Regions from separate parts of the Pseudomonas sp. WHRI 8519 genome, predicted to be linked through region 1. Evidence: predicted binding sites of a transcription regulator. Region 1 holds the regulator's gene; the other holds the start of a gene.
The links. Region 1 encodes sigma-54, which starts transcription at its own class of promoters, with help from an activator protein. Its sites were predicted from a motif close to ANTGGCATNNANNTTGCTNT; they were not measured.
Positions count from the first base shown of each region.

Region 1 (7,659 bases):
CCCTGAAGATCATGGAAGACCACAAGATCAGCGCCCTGGTGGTGGTGGACAAGGACGACCGCCCGGTCGGTGCCCTGAACATGCACGACCTGCTGCGCGCAGGCGTGATGTAAATGAGAACGACGCAAATGACCCAGAACCTGATGCAGCGCGGCAAGGCCATCAAGCTTGCCGTGTTCGATGTGGACGGCGTGCTCACCGATGGCCGCCTTTATTTCCTCGAAGATGGCAGCGAATTCAAGACGTTCAACACGCTCGACGGCCAAGGCATCAAGATGCTGATGGCGTCGGGGGTGACCACGGCGATCATCAGCGGACGCAAGACCCCGGTGGTCGAGCGTCGCGCGAAAAACCTCGGCATTCCCCACCTGTTCCAGGGCCGCGAGGACAAACTGGTGGTACTCGACGGCCTGCTCGCGGAACTGGGCCTAAGCTATGAGCAGGTCGCGTACCTGGGCGATGACCTGCCAGACCTGCCAGTCATTCGCAAGGTCGGCCTGGGTATCGCCGTGGCCAACGCCGCACCCTTCGTTCGCCAGCACGCCGACGGCGTGACCCAGGCACGCGGTGGCGAGGGTGCCGCTCGCGAGTTCTGCGAGCTTATCATGCAGGCCCAGGGCACCCTGGACGCTGCCAACGCCAACTACCTGTAGGTTGCCCATGTTCAGCAAGAAAGCCCGCAATATTGCGCTGCTCGCGGTGATCGCCGCCCTGCTGGCGGCAATAGGCTACTGGAATGTCAGCCCCGAGAGCTTCCTCGACAAGCCGGTAGCTCAGGTCGACGAAAGCGCGATCGACTATTATGCGATCAACGCCCACAGCGTACAGTTCTTGCCAGATGGCAAGCTGCAGTACGAAATGACCGCCGACAAGGTCGAACACCTCAAGGCCACCGAGGTCACACTGGTGACCACGCCCGACCTGCACATGTACCGGGGCACCGAATACCCCTGGCACATCCAGAGCGTGCGCGCCGAGGTCAACCCGGACGGCACCGAGGTCGAGCTGATCGACAAGGTGCGCGTGGCCCGCACCGATGAGAAGCAGCGTGAAACCATCATTACCAGCTCACGCATGACCGTGTTCCCGCAGAAGCAATATGCGCAGACCGAGCAAGCCGTTAGAATCGACGGCGCCGGTGGCACAACTACGGGCAAAGGAATGAAAGCGTATTTGAAAGAAGGCAGGATGGACCTGCTCTCTAACGTAAGAGGACAGTATGAGGCTCGTTAAAACCCTCCCCCTTTTGCTCAGCCTGAGCGCAGCACTGGGAAGCGCGAGCGCCTTCGCCCTGCCGACCGACCGTGACCAGCCTATCCGCATCCAGGCCGACAACGCGCACCTGGACGACAAGCAAGGCGTAGCCACCTACACCGGTGACGTGATCATCACTCAGGGCTCGATGATGATCAAAGGCAATACCGTGACCATGACTCGCGCCGCCAACGGTGACATCGACGTGGTCACTTCGGTGGGCAACCTGGCTTATTTCGAGCAGCAACAGAGCGCTGCAAAGCCTGACAAGATGAAAGGCTGGGCTGTGACCATCCAGTATCAGGCGCAGAAGGACACAGTGATCCTCACCGACCGCGCCAAGGTCGAAAACGAAGGCAACACCACCGAAGGCGAAAAGATCGTCTACAACACCAAGTCCCAGGTTGCGACCGCCGGTCGCGGCGGCAACGTGACCCAGCCACGTCAGCGCATCGACATGGTGATCCAGCCGAAGAAGAAGGCCGAGTAAATGGCAACCCTCAAAGCCCAGCACCTGGCCAAGAGCTACAAAGGGCGTCAAGTCGTGCGTGACGTCAGCCTGTCGATCGACAGCGGCCAGATCGTCGGCCTGCTCGGCCCCAACGGCGCCGGCAAGACCACCTGCTTCTACATGATCGTCGGCCTGGTACAGGCCGACCAGGGGCGCGTCCTCATCGACAACCTGGATGTCAGCCACCAGCCCATGCATGGCCGTGCACGCGCCGGCATCGGCTACCTGCCGCAGGAAGCCTCGATCTTCCGCAAGCTGTCGGTGGCCGACAACATCATGGCCATCCTCGAGACCCGCAAGGAACTCGACCGCGAGGGTCGTCGCAAGGAGCTGGAGAGTCTGCTGCAGGAGTTCCACATCAGCCACATCCGCGACAACCTCGGCATGAGCCTTTCCGGCGGCGAGCGTCGCCGTGTCGAGATCGCACGCGCCCTGGCGACAGCCCCCAAGTTCATCCTGCTGGACGAACCCTTCGCTGGCGTCGACCCGATTTCGGTCGGTGACATCAAGCAGATCATCCACCACCTCAAGGCCAAGGGTATCGGTGTACTGATCACCGACCACAACGTGCGTGAAACCCTGGATATCTGTGAAACCGCCTACATCGTCAACGACGGGCAACTGATCGCCGAGGGCGACGCGCAGACCATCCTGGCCAACGAACTGGTCAAGGAAGTTTACCTGGGTCACGAGTTCCGGCTCTGATTCAGGACGCGCCTGGAGCACTGATTTAGCGCCTTGAATGGGCTTAAGTTGTTACAGTACTCTAGGCAAACGCTACAATTTAAGGCATAAAACTTGCTTGAAATTGGCGCTCCGGCGCCCTCGTGTAGTGGATGGCGCATGCGCGCCGGCGAACAAGGTATTAGCCCCTGCCATGAAACCATCGCTCGTCCTAAAAATGGGCCAGCAACTGACGATGACCCCGCAGTTGCAACAGGCCATCCGCCTACTCCAGCTCTCTACCCTGGACCTTCAGCAGGAAATCCAGGAAGCGCTGGAGTCCAATCCGATGCTCGAACGCCAGGAAGACGGCGAAGACTTCGACAACAGCGACCCGATGGCGGATAACGCCGAGAGCAAACCGGCCGCCGAAGCCCAGGACAACAGCTTTCAGGAAAGCACCGCCAGTGCCGAGAACCTGGAGGACGGTGAGTGGAACGAGCGCATCCCCAACGAGCTTCCGGTCGATACGGCCTGGGAAGACATCTACCAGACCAGCGCGAGCAGCCTGCCGAGCAACGATGACGACGAGTGGGACTTCACCACGCGCACATCCGCCGGCGAAAGCCTGCAAAGCCACCTGCTGTGGCAACTGAACCTGGCACCGATGTCCGATACCGACCGCCTGATCGCCGTCACCCTTATCGACAGCATCAACGGCCAGGGTTACCTGGAAGACACGATCGAAGAGATCTGCGCCGGTTTCGATCCGGAGCTGGACATCGAACTGGACGAAGTCGAAGCGGTACTGCACCGTATCCAGCAGTTCGAGCCAGCAGGTGTCGGCGCACGCAACCTGGGCGAGTGCCTGTTGCTGCAACTGCGCCAACTCCCGGCCAACACACCGTGGATGGCCGAGGCCAAACGCCTGGTCAGCGAGTTCATCGACCTGTTGGGCGGGCGCGACTACAGCCAGCTGATGCGCCGCATGAAGCTCAAGGAAGACGAACTGCGCCAGGTGATCGAGCTGGTTCAGAGCCTCAACCCGCGCCCAGGTTCGCAAATCGAGTCCAGTGAGCCGGAATACGTGGTGCCCGATGTAATCGTCCGCAAGGACAGTGATCGCTGGCTGGTCGAGCTGAACCAGGAAGCGATCCCGCGCCTGCGGGTCAATCCGCAATACGCCGGCTTCGTCCGCCGGGCCGACACCAGCGCCGACAACACCTTCATGCGCAATCAGTTGCAGGAAGCACGCTGGTTCATCAAGAGCCTGCAAAGCCGCAACGAAACGCTGATGAAAGTCGCCACGCAGATCGTCGAGCATCAGCGCGGCTTCCTCGACCACGGTGACGAGGCCATGAAACCGTTGGTGTTGCATGACATCGCCGAAGCCGTGGGCATGCACGAGTCGACCATCTCGCGGGTGACCACCCAGAAGTTCATGCACACCCCACGCGGCATCTACGAACTGAAATACTTTTTCTCCAGCCACGTCAGCACCTCCGAAGGCGGAGAATGCTCGTCCACGGCAATCCGCGCGATCATCAAGAAACTGGTTGCGGCGGAAAATCAGAAAAAGCCATTGAGTGACAGCAAGATCGCTGGTTTACTGGAGGCACAAGGCATCCAGGTAGCCCGTCGCACCGTCGCCAAGTACCGCGAGTCCCTCGGCATCGCACCGTCGAGTGAGCGCAAGCGACTGATGTAGCGCCTGAGATATGCCACAGCGTTTGTGGGGCAGGTGCAAGACCTGCCTCTTTATGCACGGGCAACAAAGGAGAAGCTGTATGCAAGTCAATATCAGTGGACAGCATGTAGAAGTCACCCAGCCGCTGCGCGATTACGTGCTTGAAAAGCTCGCCCGGGTGGAAAGTCACTTCGACAAGATCACTAACGTGCAGGTCATCATGAAGGTCGAGAAGCTGCAGCAGAAGGTCGAAGCGACCCTGCAGATTCCTGGCTCAGAAGTGGTTGCCAACGCCGAACACGAAGACATGTATGCAGCGATCGATGCCTTGGCCGACAAGCTCGACCGCCAACTGAAAAAACACAAGGAAAAACAGCAAAGTCTGCTGCAAGGTGCAGCTGCCCGCTGATCCCCTCATCCATGATCCGACTTGAAACCATCCTGACCCCCGACCGTTCCTTGGTGAACGTGTCGGGTGGCAGTAAGAAGCGCGCTTTGGAAAAAGTCGCCAACCTGATTGCCAATCAAAAAACCGAGCTGAAGATGCCCGAGCTGGAGATGCAAGACGTCTTCGAAAAGCTGATCGCTCGTGAAAAGCTCGGCTCCACAGGCTTCGGCAATGGGATCGCCATACCTCACTGCCGCCTCGCAGGCTGCACTTCGCCCGTTAGCGCACTGCTGCACCTGGATGCTCCGATCGACTATGACGCCATCGATGGCGCGCCTGTCGACCTGCTGTTCGTCCTGCTGGTGCCGGAGGCTGCCACCGACGCCCATCTGGAACTGCTGCGCCAGATCGCCAGCATGCTGGATCGCAAGGAAGTTCGCGAGCGCCTGCGTGCCGCCAACAGCAGCGAGGCCCTGTACCAGGTAGTCCTGGACGCACAGAACGAGCACTGAACATGCGCCTGATCATCGTCAGCGGCCGGTCCGGCTCCGGCAAGAGTACCGCCCTCGACGTGCTGGAAGACAACGGCTTTTACTGTATCGATAACCTCCCTGCCGGCTTGCTGCCGCAGTTGGCGGAAAACGCGTTGATCCATACAGAATTGCTGCAGCCGAAAGTGGCAGTGTCCATCGATGCCCGCAACCTGCCAAGCCACCTGTCACGCTTCCCCGAATTGCTCGCCGAAGCGCGTGGCCGGCATATCCAGTGCGATGTGCTGTTTCTCGATGCCGACGAGGACACGCTGCTCAAGCGCTTCTCCGAAACACGCCGGCGCCATCCGCTGACGAATGCGGATCGCTCACTGGCCGAAGCGATCCGCGTTGAAAGCGAATTGCTGGGGCCAATCTCCGATCTTGCCGACCTGAAGATCGACACCACCAGCCTCAACCTTTACCAGCTGCGCGACTCGATCAAGTTGCGCCTGCTCAATCAGCCTGAGCCGGGCACCGCATTCCTGGTCGAATCGTTCGGCTTCAAGCGTGGCATGCCGGTCGATGCAGACCTGGTTTTCGATGTGCGCTGCCTGCCGAACCCATACTGGAAGCCCGAACTGCGTGAGCATTCCGGCCTGGATCAGCCGGTTATCGATTACCTTGCCGCGCAGCCGGATGTCGAAGAGATGTTTACCGACATCTCGACCTACCTGCTCAAGTGGCTGCCCCGCTTCGCTGCCAGCAACCGCGCCTATGTCACCATCGCCATTGGCTGCACAGGCGGCCACCACCGCTCGGTGTACCTCACCGAGCGCCTCGGCCAACTGTTGCAACAGTCCCTGAAAAACGTCCAGGTCCGCCACCGCGACCTCTAGCCCACAGGATCAGCACCACGATGCCCGCCCGCGAAATCACCATCATCAACAAGCTGGGCCTGCATGCCCGGGCGGCCGCCAAGTTCGTCGGCGTGGCCGGGCGCTTCCCCTGCCAGGTGCGGGTGGGCCGCGCACCAGACAAGCTGGTGGACGGCAAGAGCATCATGGCCGTGATGATGTTGGCGGCAGGCAAAGGCACCCAGGTGCACCTGCACACTGAAGGCGAGCAGGACGACGACGCGCTGGAAGCGCTGGTAGCCCTGATCAACAACTACTTCGACGAAGGCGAATAAGCCGCTAACTCCAGGCTGGCCTCATCGCTGGCAAGCCGACGCCCTCATCGTGGACTGCCGATTCGGGGGGCCGGCTTACCGGTGACAGAGCAGTTGATGCCAATTCAAGACATCGCCGTGTCCATCACCATCATCAAGCAAAAACCGACGCACAGGCCGACGCTGGCCAAACGGTGATGCCCATTGCTGCGCGACTCGGGGATGATTTCCTGGGTCACCACCAGCAGCATGGCCCCGGCCGCACAGGCCAGGCCCAACGGTAACAGCAGCTCGGCGACATTCACCAGCCAGGCACAGACCACCGCTGCCAGTGGTTCCACCAACCCCGACGCCGCACCGATCAGAAACGCCTTGAACCGAGGCATCCCCGCCCCCGCCAGCACCAGCGCAATGACCAACCCTTCGGGAACATCCTGCAAGGCAATGCCCATGGCGAGGCTGTCAGCATCGGTCATGCCGCCACCGGCCGACACGCCGATGGCCATGCCTTCGGGGATGTTGTGAGCGATGATCGCGATCACGAACAGCCAGATCCGCGCTGCAATCACCGGTTGGTTCCCGGTGCCGACCAACGCCTCGGGCGAAGCACCGGACACTTTCAGATCGACGACGAACAGGCACATCGCACCGAACAACAGGCCGAAGCTGACCAGGCCACCCGCCCCCCAGGGGCTGAATCCGATGGACTGAGCGGCATCCAGGCCAGGAATGATCAGCGAGAACGCCGTCGCCGCCAGCATCACACCGGCACCGAAACCCAACAAGGTATCGGCCAGGGCCACCGGCATATTACGAATCACCAGCACCGGCACTGCGCCCAGCGCTGTTCCCAGCGCGCACACTGCGCCGCCCTCGAGGGCGCGCAACATGCGCGGATCCAGGTCCAGCCAGGCGATGCCCCGGGCCACCAGCAGGGCCGTGCCAACCAGGAGCAGCACAGTACCCAGTGCCAGCCGGAACAGGCGCACACTACTGACAGACATCACCTCTGAACGCATACCGGTCCGACTCATTGGCTGGCTTCGATATAACGACGTTCCACTTCGGCCCAGTCAATTACGTTGTAGAAAGCCCCAATGTATTCCGGGCGACGGTTCTGGTACTTCAAGTAGTAGGCATGCTCCCACACATCCAGGCCGAGGATCGGTGTGTTGCCATGCATCAGCGGGCTGTCCTGGTTGCCGCTGCTCTCCACCACGAGTTTCTGTTCACCATTCACGCTGAGCCAGGCCCAGCCGCTGCCGAAGCGGGTCAGCGCGGCTTTGGTGAAGGCCTCCTTGAACGCCTCGAAACCACCCAGCTCAGCCTCGATGGCCTTGGCCACCAAGCCCTGTGGCTGGCCGCCGCCCTTGGGCGACATGACTTTCCAGAACAGCGAATGGTTGGCGTGACCACCGCCATGGTTGGTCACCGCCCCTCGCAGGTTTTCCGGTAGCTGTTTGACCGCAGCAACCAGCTTCTCAACCGGCCAGTCAGCCCACTGGGTACCTTCGA
Region 1 is NZ_CP167996.1:5,011,992-5,019,650, forward strand. Features, by position in the region: gene ABRP30_RS22885 (SIS domain-containing protein) at 1-113, shown strand, start outside; gene ABRP30_RS22890 (HAD family hydrolase) at 129-653, shown strand; gene lptC (LPS export ABC transporter periplasmic protein LptC) at 661-1,233, shown strand; gene lptA (lipopolysaccharide transport periplasmic protein LptA) at 1,220-1,744, shown strand; gene lptB (LPS export ABC transporter ATP-binding protein) at 1,745-2,470, shown strand; gene ABRP30_RS22910 (RNA polymerase factor sigma-54) at 2,643-4,136, shown strand; gene hpf (ribosome hibernation-promoting factor, HPF/YfiA family) at 4,216-4,524, shown strand; gene ptsN (PTS IIA-like nitrogen regulatory protein PtsN) at 4,536-5,015, shown strand; gene rapZ (RNase adapter RapZ) at 5,018-5,872, shown strand; gene ABRP30_RS22930 (HPr family phosphocarrier protein) at 5,893-6,165, shown strand; gene ABRP30_RS22935 (ZIP family metal transporter) at 6,270-7,163, opposite strand; gene ABRP30_RS22940 (superoxide dismutase) at 7,175-7,659, opposite strand, start outside.

Region 2 (7,659 bases), 560 kb from region 1:
AAGCTGGCTAAAGCAACAGCCCCTCGGCACTGCAATCGCTGTTGAGGCGACCAATGTCTACCATCTGGACCTGGTTGAGCTAGCCCATGGCTTCGGTTTCGACGTTTATGTCATCGATGGTTTCCAACTGAGCAACTACAGGAAAAGTGTTGGAGGGCGGGTTAAAACTGACCCCTCTGATGCTCGGTTGCTGTCCCGATTTTTGAAAAACGAGGGCGACGATCTTCGTCCTTGGACCCCGCCTCCTGCTGTCTACGGCAAGCTTCAGAGCCTCCTTCGACGCAGAGCTGTCTTGGTGACTGCTCGCACTGCATTAGCTCAGAGCTGGACAAACGAAAGCCTGCTGAAGGCCGCCTTCAAAACCTTCGTAACATCGATAGATCGGCTGGATCAGCTGATACAAAAAAAGATTAAGGAAGTGCTACGAGAGGCTGGGCTGCACGAGCAAGTTGCCCGCTGTCAGGCGGTAGAGGGAATTGGGTTTCTTACCGCTACAGCCTTGGTAATGGCTTTTGTAAGGGGCGAGTTCAAGAACAGTGATTCGTACATCGCATTCCTGGGAATGGACCTGCGGGTTAATGATTCTGGAGAGAAGAATGGACGTCGTCGGCTCACCAAGCGCGGCTGCTCGGAAATCCGTCGTTTGCTGCATAACGCAGCAATGGCGGCCAGCAGGTCGGCCGCTTGGAAAGGGGTATATGAGCAGTATCGAAACAGCGGTAAGGCAACGACCCAGGCGTTGGTAATTCTGGCCAGGAAGCTCGCACGTGTGGCATTCGCCCTGATGAGAAATCAGGACGAATACGTCACCAAAGGCGGGAAAATGGCTTGCTGATAACCATAGAATCTCCCACAAGGATCGCGTAAACTTCTGGATATTGGGTAAGACGGTTGCCCCCAATATCCGCAGCGCTGTAAAACCCTGTGGGAGCCTGCTTGCCGGCGATGAGGCCGGCGCAGGCAATCACCGATCGCGGCAACCGCCATTGTTGTAGGGCCCGGCAAAACGCTTCCAGCCCTCCCCCGGCGACCATTGCGAGCATACCAGGCGCCCATCCACCTGGCTTTCCCAGCGCCACCAGGGCGCAGTACCCGCATGGGCCTGATACAGGCAGAACACGGCAAGCGCGGCGACAAGCCACTTTTTCATAAGCCCTCCCACAAAAACGACGAACCCCTTCATGGCAAAGGGGTTCGTCATCACACAATCAACCCGCGACCATCAGGTCATCTGGATGATGGTCTGCATGATGGTGCTTTCGGTGGAGATGGTCTTGGCGTTCGCCTGATAGTTGCTCTGCGCCTTGATCAGCTCGACCAACTCCTGGGTCAGGTTGACGTTCGAAGCCTCCAGGGCATTGGACTCGACGCTACCCAGCGTACCGGTCTTGGGCTCATCGATGCCGGGAATGCCGGAAGAGAAGGTTTCGGTCCAGCGGGTGCCGCCGATCTGCTGCAAGCCCTGCTCGTTGGCGAAGCTGGCCAGCGCCACCTGGCCAATGGCGCGCGACTGCTGGTTGCTGAAGCTGGCGAACATCACGCCGGTGGAGTCGATGCTCAGGCTCGACAGGATACCGGTGGCGTAACCATCCTGGGACTGCGACATGCGCGCGGTCTCGGTGTTGTAGGACGTGGTGCTGTTCATCGACAGCTTCATGCCATCGGCGTTACCCGCAGCGCCATTGGACGCCCAGTTGCCTGCCGAATCCTCGACCGCTGGCACCCAACCGGTCATGGTGAAGGTGTTGTTGGTCACGGTGAACGAAGCACCCGCCGGATGGCCTGTGTTATCGGCAGTCATGCTGCTCACAGAACCATCGCTGCTGAAACTGATGGTGCCGGTCAGCGGCGTGGTGGAAGCAGGATCGAACGGGTTTCGACCGTCGACCAACGTGTACATGGTCCATTCGTTCGTACCGGTCTTGCGGTAGAACTGCTCCATGGTGTGCTCGTTACCCTGGCTGTCGTACACCTTGGTCGGGAACGACTTGGTGTAGGTCGTCTCGTCGGTAGGGTCGAACGGCAGATTAGGCACCATCGCACCCGTGCCATCATCGATTTCCAGTGGAATATCGGTGGCCGAGGAGTTCAGGTTGATGCCTTGGTCAATCAGCGAGGTGGCTTTTGGCTGCAGCGCCGAGGTGTCGATCTGCAGGTCAGTCAGCACACCCTTCTGGATCTTACCGGTCGCATCGGCCGCGTAGCCTTGCAGGCGCAGGCCGTCCGAGGTGACCACGAAGTTGTTCTTGTCGGCCTGGAACGCACCGGCACGGGTGTAGACGCGAGAACCGTTGTCGGACAGGACGAAGAAGCCCTGGCCCTGGATACCCATGTCCAACACGTTGCCCGTGTTATTGACGTCACCCTGGGAGAACTGCTGCGAGATAGCCGCCAGACGCACGCCGTTGCCGACCTGATTCTTGCCCACACCCAGGCGATTGGCGCCGGCATAGACGTCGGCGAACTCGGCACGCGAGGATTTGAAGCCAGTGGTGTTGACGTTGGCGATGTTGTTGCCGGTAACGTCCAGCTGTTTGTTGGCTGCGTACAGACCGCTAAGGCCGATATTGAAAGACATGAATTCGCTCCTGCGCCGCGCTGGCGGACCTTAGATACCGATGGTTTGTATGTCAGAGAGGGAGACCTTGCCGACGCCAGCAAGGTTGAGCACCATTTCGCCGGTGGCATTGAAGCTGACGCTGGTCACCTTGGCCGGCAGCAGCGTGCTCATCTGCACCGACTGGCCATCCACGGTGGTGCTGGCGGCGAAGGTATAAGTGCCCGGGTCGACCTTCTCGCCGCTGTCGTTGGTGCCGTCCCAGATGAAGTCGGCATAGCCGGCTTTCTGCTCGCCCAGCTCGATGGTCTTGACGGTGTTGCCGTCCTTGTCCTTGATGGTGATCTTCGCTTCACTGATTGCCTGCGGCACGACGAACTGTGCATTGAAGCTTTCAGTGGTATCGACCACCGCCTTGTCGTTCTGTACCACCACCGAACGGCCGACCAGCGAGGAGGCCTGCAGGGCCTGGGACGACGCCATGGCATTGGTGATGCTGCTGACCGACTCGTTCAGGGAGGTGATGCCTTCCAGGCTGCTGAACTGCGCCAGCTGGGCCACGAACTCACCGTTCTCCTGCGGATCCAGCGGGTTCTGGTGCTGCATCTGGGTAACCAGCAACTGCAGGAACGCGTCCTTGCCAAGCGTATCGGTACCGGTCTTGGACACGGTATCGGTGGTTTTCTTGGTGGTACCACCGACGCCCGACGCTGTCAGGACATCATTGAGGTTCACACCGCTGGTGCTATCGACTGCCATGGTCCGGATTCCTTATCACTGACCCAGGGTCAGCACTTTCTGCATCATGTTCTTGGCGGTGTTCATCAGCTCGGCGTTGGTCTGGAACGCGCGGCTGGCGGAGATCATGTCAGCCATCTCCTCGACCACATTGACGTTCGGGTAGTAGACGTAACCGTCCTTGTTCGCCGCCGGATGGTTGGGCTCGTAGCGTGCTTCGAGGTTGCTCTGGTCTTCGATGATGCCCTTGACCTGCACTCCCTGCCCTGCCTCGCCCTGGTCTTCGAACAGCGACTGGCTGCCGCCGGCCTGCGCATTCTGGAAGGTGGTGGCGAACACCGGGTGCCGCGCGCGGTAGGTCTGATCGATACTCGACGAAACCGTCTCGGCGTTGGCAATGTTGGAAGCAACGGTGTTGAGGCGGGTGTTCTGCGCGCTCATGCCGCTACCGGCAATGTTGAAGACACTGGACAGGGACATGGTCATTCTCCTCGCAGGGCAGAAACCAGCCCTTTGAATTTACTGTTGAGCAGGGTGAAGCTGGCCTGGAAGCCAATGGCGTTTTCCGTGTAGTTCGATTGCTCGATCTGGGCGTCCACGGTGTTCTGGTCGATCGACGGCTGCGTCGGCGTGCGGTACTGCAGCGTGTCGTCAGCCATTGCCAGGCCTTCGGCCTCGATGTGACGGCTGTTGGTTCGGTCCATGGCAAAGCGGCCACCGCTCTGCTGCTTCTGGCTTTCGGCGGCGAGCACCGAAGAGAAGTCCATGTCACGCGCCTTGTAATTGGGCGTGTCAGCGTTGGCGATGTTGTTGGCCAGCACTTCGGCGCGCTGAGCGCGGAAGCCCAGTGCCTTTTCATGGATGCCAAGCGCCTTGTCGAAACTGATGCTCATGTCGGGGAAACCTTCGAAGGTTGACCGGAATATCGTTGGCCAAGCTATAGCAAGGGCTGTGCCAATATCCTGAAAGGCCAGAAACACTGGGCTGGGGCGGAGATGGCTGATGGCGCGATGCCAGAAAAGCGGCAAAAGGCTTCCGCCTGAACAACGCAAAGCGGCAATTGCCGGGCGGAAAAAGCGGCAAAACAAAAAATTGACGTCAACAGGCGTGGGTGGCGTTTGGGGGAGGGCAACCTGCTGCTTGGAACATCAGGCTTTTGAGCGCGAGCGCCGCGCGGGCAGCGTTCGCTCTCACGCCTGCCTGGAACAGACCGGCAGGCTCGCAGCCGATCACTTGGCCTGGTAAATGATTCCCGGGCTGCACTGCACCATCTGGTAGTGGTCCGGCAACCCATTGAGCGCCTCGGACGCCCCCAGGAAGAGGTACCCACCTGGCTTCAGGGTGCTGTGAATACGCAGCAGGATGTCTTTCTTCACCTGTGCCGAGAAATAGATCAACACATTCCGGCAGAACACGATGTCGAACTTGCCCAACGCCGCGTAGCTGTCGAGCAGGTTGAACGAGCGGAACTCGACACGGCTGCGAATCGCCGGCTTGACCGCCCAGCGCCCCGGCCCCTTGGTGTCGAAGTAGCGCTGCAGGCGCTCCTGGGACAAGCCGCGGGCGATCGCCAGGCTGTCGTATTCACCGGTCTTGCAGTTGTTGAGCATCGACCCGGACAGGTCGGTGGCAACGATCTGCGCACCCATCTTCAACTGGCCCAGGTTGCTGCGCTCGAACTCATCGATGGCCATCGAAATGGAGTACGGCTCCTGGCCCGACGAGCAGGCCGCCGACCACATGCGCAGGCGCTGGCCGGGGTTGTTCTTGATGAACTCGGGAATGACCTTGTTCTTCAGCACTTCGAATGGGTAGGTATCGCGAAACCACAAGGTTTCGTTGGTGGTCATCGCATCCACCACCTGCTCGCGCAGCCCCCCACGCGGCTGAGCCTGGATGCGCTGCACCAGTTCGCCCAGGCTCTTGATGCCCTGCTGCTCCATCAGCTTGTTGAGACGGCTGGAGACCAGGTACTGCTTGTTCTCACCCAGCAGGATGCCACAGGCTTTCTCCAGGAATACCCGGAACTGTTCGAAATCCAAATTACCCGTAGACACTACTGCGGCCTCTTTTCAATCACAGGTACCGGGAGTCGCCTCCCGGCTACTTCAATGCGTTGCCTTGATCCGGTCGACCACGCGCTGGGCCAGGTCGTCCGGCCTGAACTTGGCCAGGAAGTCATCGGCACCGACCTTCTTGACCATCGCCTGGTTGAACACCCCGGACAGCGAAGTATGCAGGCAGATATGTAGCTTTTGCATGCGCGGGTCACTGCGGATCTCGGCGGTCAGCGTATAACCGTCCATCTCCGGCATCTCGATGTCCGAAATCATCATCAGGAACTCTTCTTCCGGCCGCTTGCCCTCCTCCACCAGTTTGCGCAGGTAGTCCAGGGCCTGGCGCCCATCGTTGAGCGCCACCACCTCGACACCGACCGTCTGCAGGCAGCGGCTGACCTGTTTGCGCGCCACCGACGAATCGTCAACGGTCAGCACACGCAGCAGCACGGCCTTGTCCTGGGTGTCGGCATCGACCACACCGGCTGACACCGACTCGGACGACGGCGCCACCTCGGCCAGTACCTTTTCCACGTCGATGATTTCAACCATGCGGTTGTCCACCCGGGTAACCGCAGTCAGGTAATGGTCGCGACCGGTGCCCTTGGGTGGCGGGTGGATTTCTTCCCAGTTCATGTTGACGATGCGCTCGACCGAGTGCACCAGAAAACCTTGGGTCTTGGTGTTGTACTCGGTGATGATCACGAAGCTGTTGCGAGTCTCTTCCTGCAGCCCGGGCAAGCCGGTGGCCATCGACAGGTCGAGAATCGGAATGGTCGCCCCACGAATGTTGGCCACACCACGCACCACTGGGTGGGACTTGGGCAGCACGGTCAGCTCAGGGCATTGCAGCACCTCGCGGACCTTGAACACATTGATGCCGTAAAGCTGCGCGCCATTGAGGCGGAACAACAGCAATTCCAGGCGATTCTGCCCAACCAGCTGTGTGCGCTGGTTGACTGAATCCATAACCCCCGCCATGCCTGACTCCTTTTTATTTCTGCCATATCGTAGCCACTCCTACAGCGAGTCGGCACGGGCTTTGCTTTTTTGAGCGTCATGTACACGAAAACGACAATTTTCCGACGACTGACGCACCTGCTGAGCGGCTCGCTGGCTGCACTGTGCCTGCTGGCACCCGGCGCTCGAACGCTGGCGGACGCGGTTACCTTGCCTGAACAGCTTATCGGTGTCACCCAAGGGTTTCTTGAATTCACCGTAGAGGATTACCTGGCCACGACGCAGACACCGGGCCGCTACGAAATACAGGTCAACTCGCTCGATCCGCGCCTGCGCATGCCGCTGTGCAGCCAGCAACTGGACGCTTCGCTGGAAAGCCCGGCGCAGCCATTGGGGCGTGTCACGGTACGTGTACGCTGCGACGGCGCCGCGCCGTGGACCGTCTTCGTGCCGGCAACGGTGCGGCTGTTCCGCGATGTGGTGGTGGTTACCCGCCCGCTGAAGCGCCAGAATATCGTGGGTGAAGGTGACGTGGCCCTGCGCGAACGTGACGTTGGCACCCTCACCCAAGGCTTTCTCACCGACCTTGATCAGGTGGTTGGCATGAAGATGCTGCGCCCGACGGTGATCGACCAGGTTTTGACCCCACAGCACCTGGAGCAGGCCGAGGTGGTACGCAAGGGCGACCATGTGGTGATCATCGCCCGCAGCGGCAGCCTGGCCGTACGCATGCCCGGCGAGGCCCTCAGCAAAGGCGGCCAGGGCGAGCAGATCCGGGTGCGCAACCTGAATTCGCAGAGGGTAGTGAAGGCCCGGGTCACGGCCCCCGGCCAGGTGGAGGTCGCTATGTAGATTGGGCTGGCAGTGTATTACCGCTTTTTCTAAACTGTATCAGGAACGGGTTCGCGGGCTTGCCGAGAGGCGGCTGAGCATTTATGCCTAAAGTTTCTTTCGCAATGGCCGAAAACATGGCAAGCGTCCAAATACCCAGGGGTTTCTGATCATGGTCATCGACTTCAGTCGTTTGAATAACTCTCCGTCCATCACGGGCGGCGTTCGCGGCAATGCCGCGCCCGGCAACGCCGACAAGTCCGGCGAAACCACCGCGCCGAATAGCGCAAGCGCCAGCGGAGAAGCGGTACACCTCAGCCAAGAGGCCCAGCAGTTGCAAAAGGTCAGCGACAAGCTGCGCGACCAGCCCGTTGTCGACAATGCCCGCGTGGCACAGTTGAAACAGGCGATCGCAGATGGCAGCTACCAGGTCGATGCCGGCCGGGTCGCCAGCAAACTGCTCGATTTCGAAGCCCAGCGCTGACCGTTCGGCGCGCTGACTTCACGGACGCTTGA
Region 2 is NZ_CP167996.1:4,448,163-4,455,821, forward strand. Features, by position in the region: gene ABRP30_RS20220 (IS110 family transposase) at 1-835, shown strand, start outside; gene ABRP30_RS20225 (hypothetical protein) at 965-1,150, opposite strand; gene flgE (flagellar hook protein FlgE) at 1,223-2,578, opposite strand; gene flgD (flagellar hook assembly protein FlgD) at 2,609-3,316, opposite strand; gene flgC (flagellar basal body rod protein FlgC) at 3,332-3,775, opposite strand; gene flgB (flagellar basal body rod protein FlgB) at 3,778-4,188, opposite strand; gene cheR (protein-glutamate O-methyltransferase CheR) at 4,525-5,352, opposite strand; gene ABRP30_RS20255 (chemotaxis protein CheV) at 5,404-6,333, opposite strand; gene flgA (flagellar basal body P-ring formation chaperone FlgA) at 6,412-7,164, shown strand; gene flgM (flagellar biosynthesis anti-sigma factor FlgM) at 7,316-7,627, shown strand.
Region 2: flgB (flagellar basal body rod protein FlgB) is a predicted target of sigma-54. The motif match lies at 4,235-4,254, and genes of this name have one in related genera.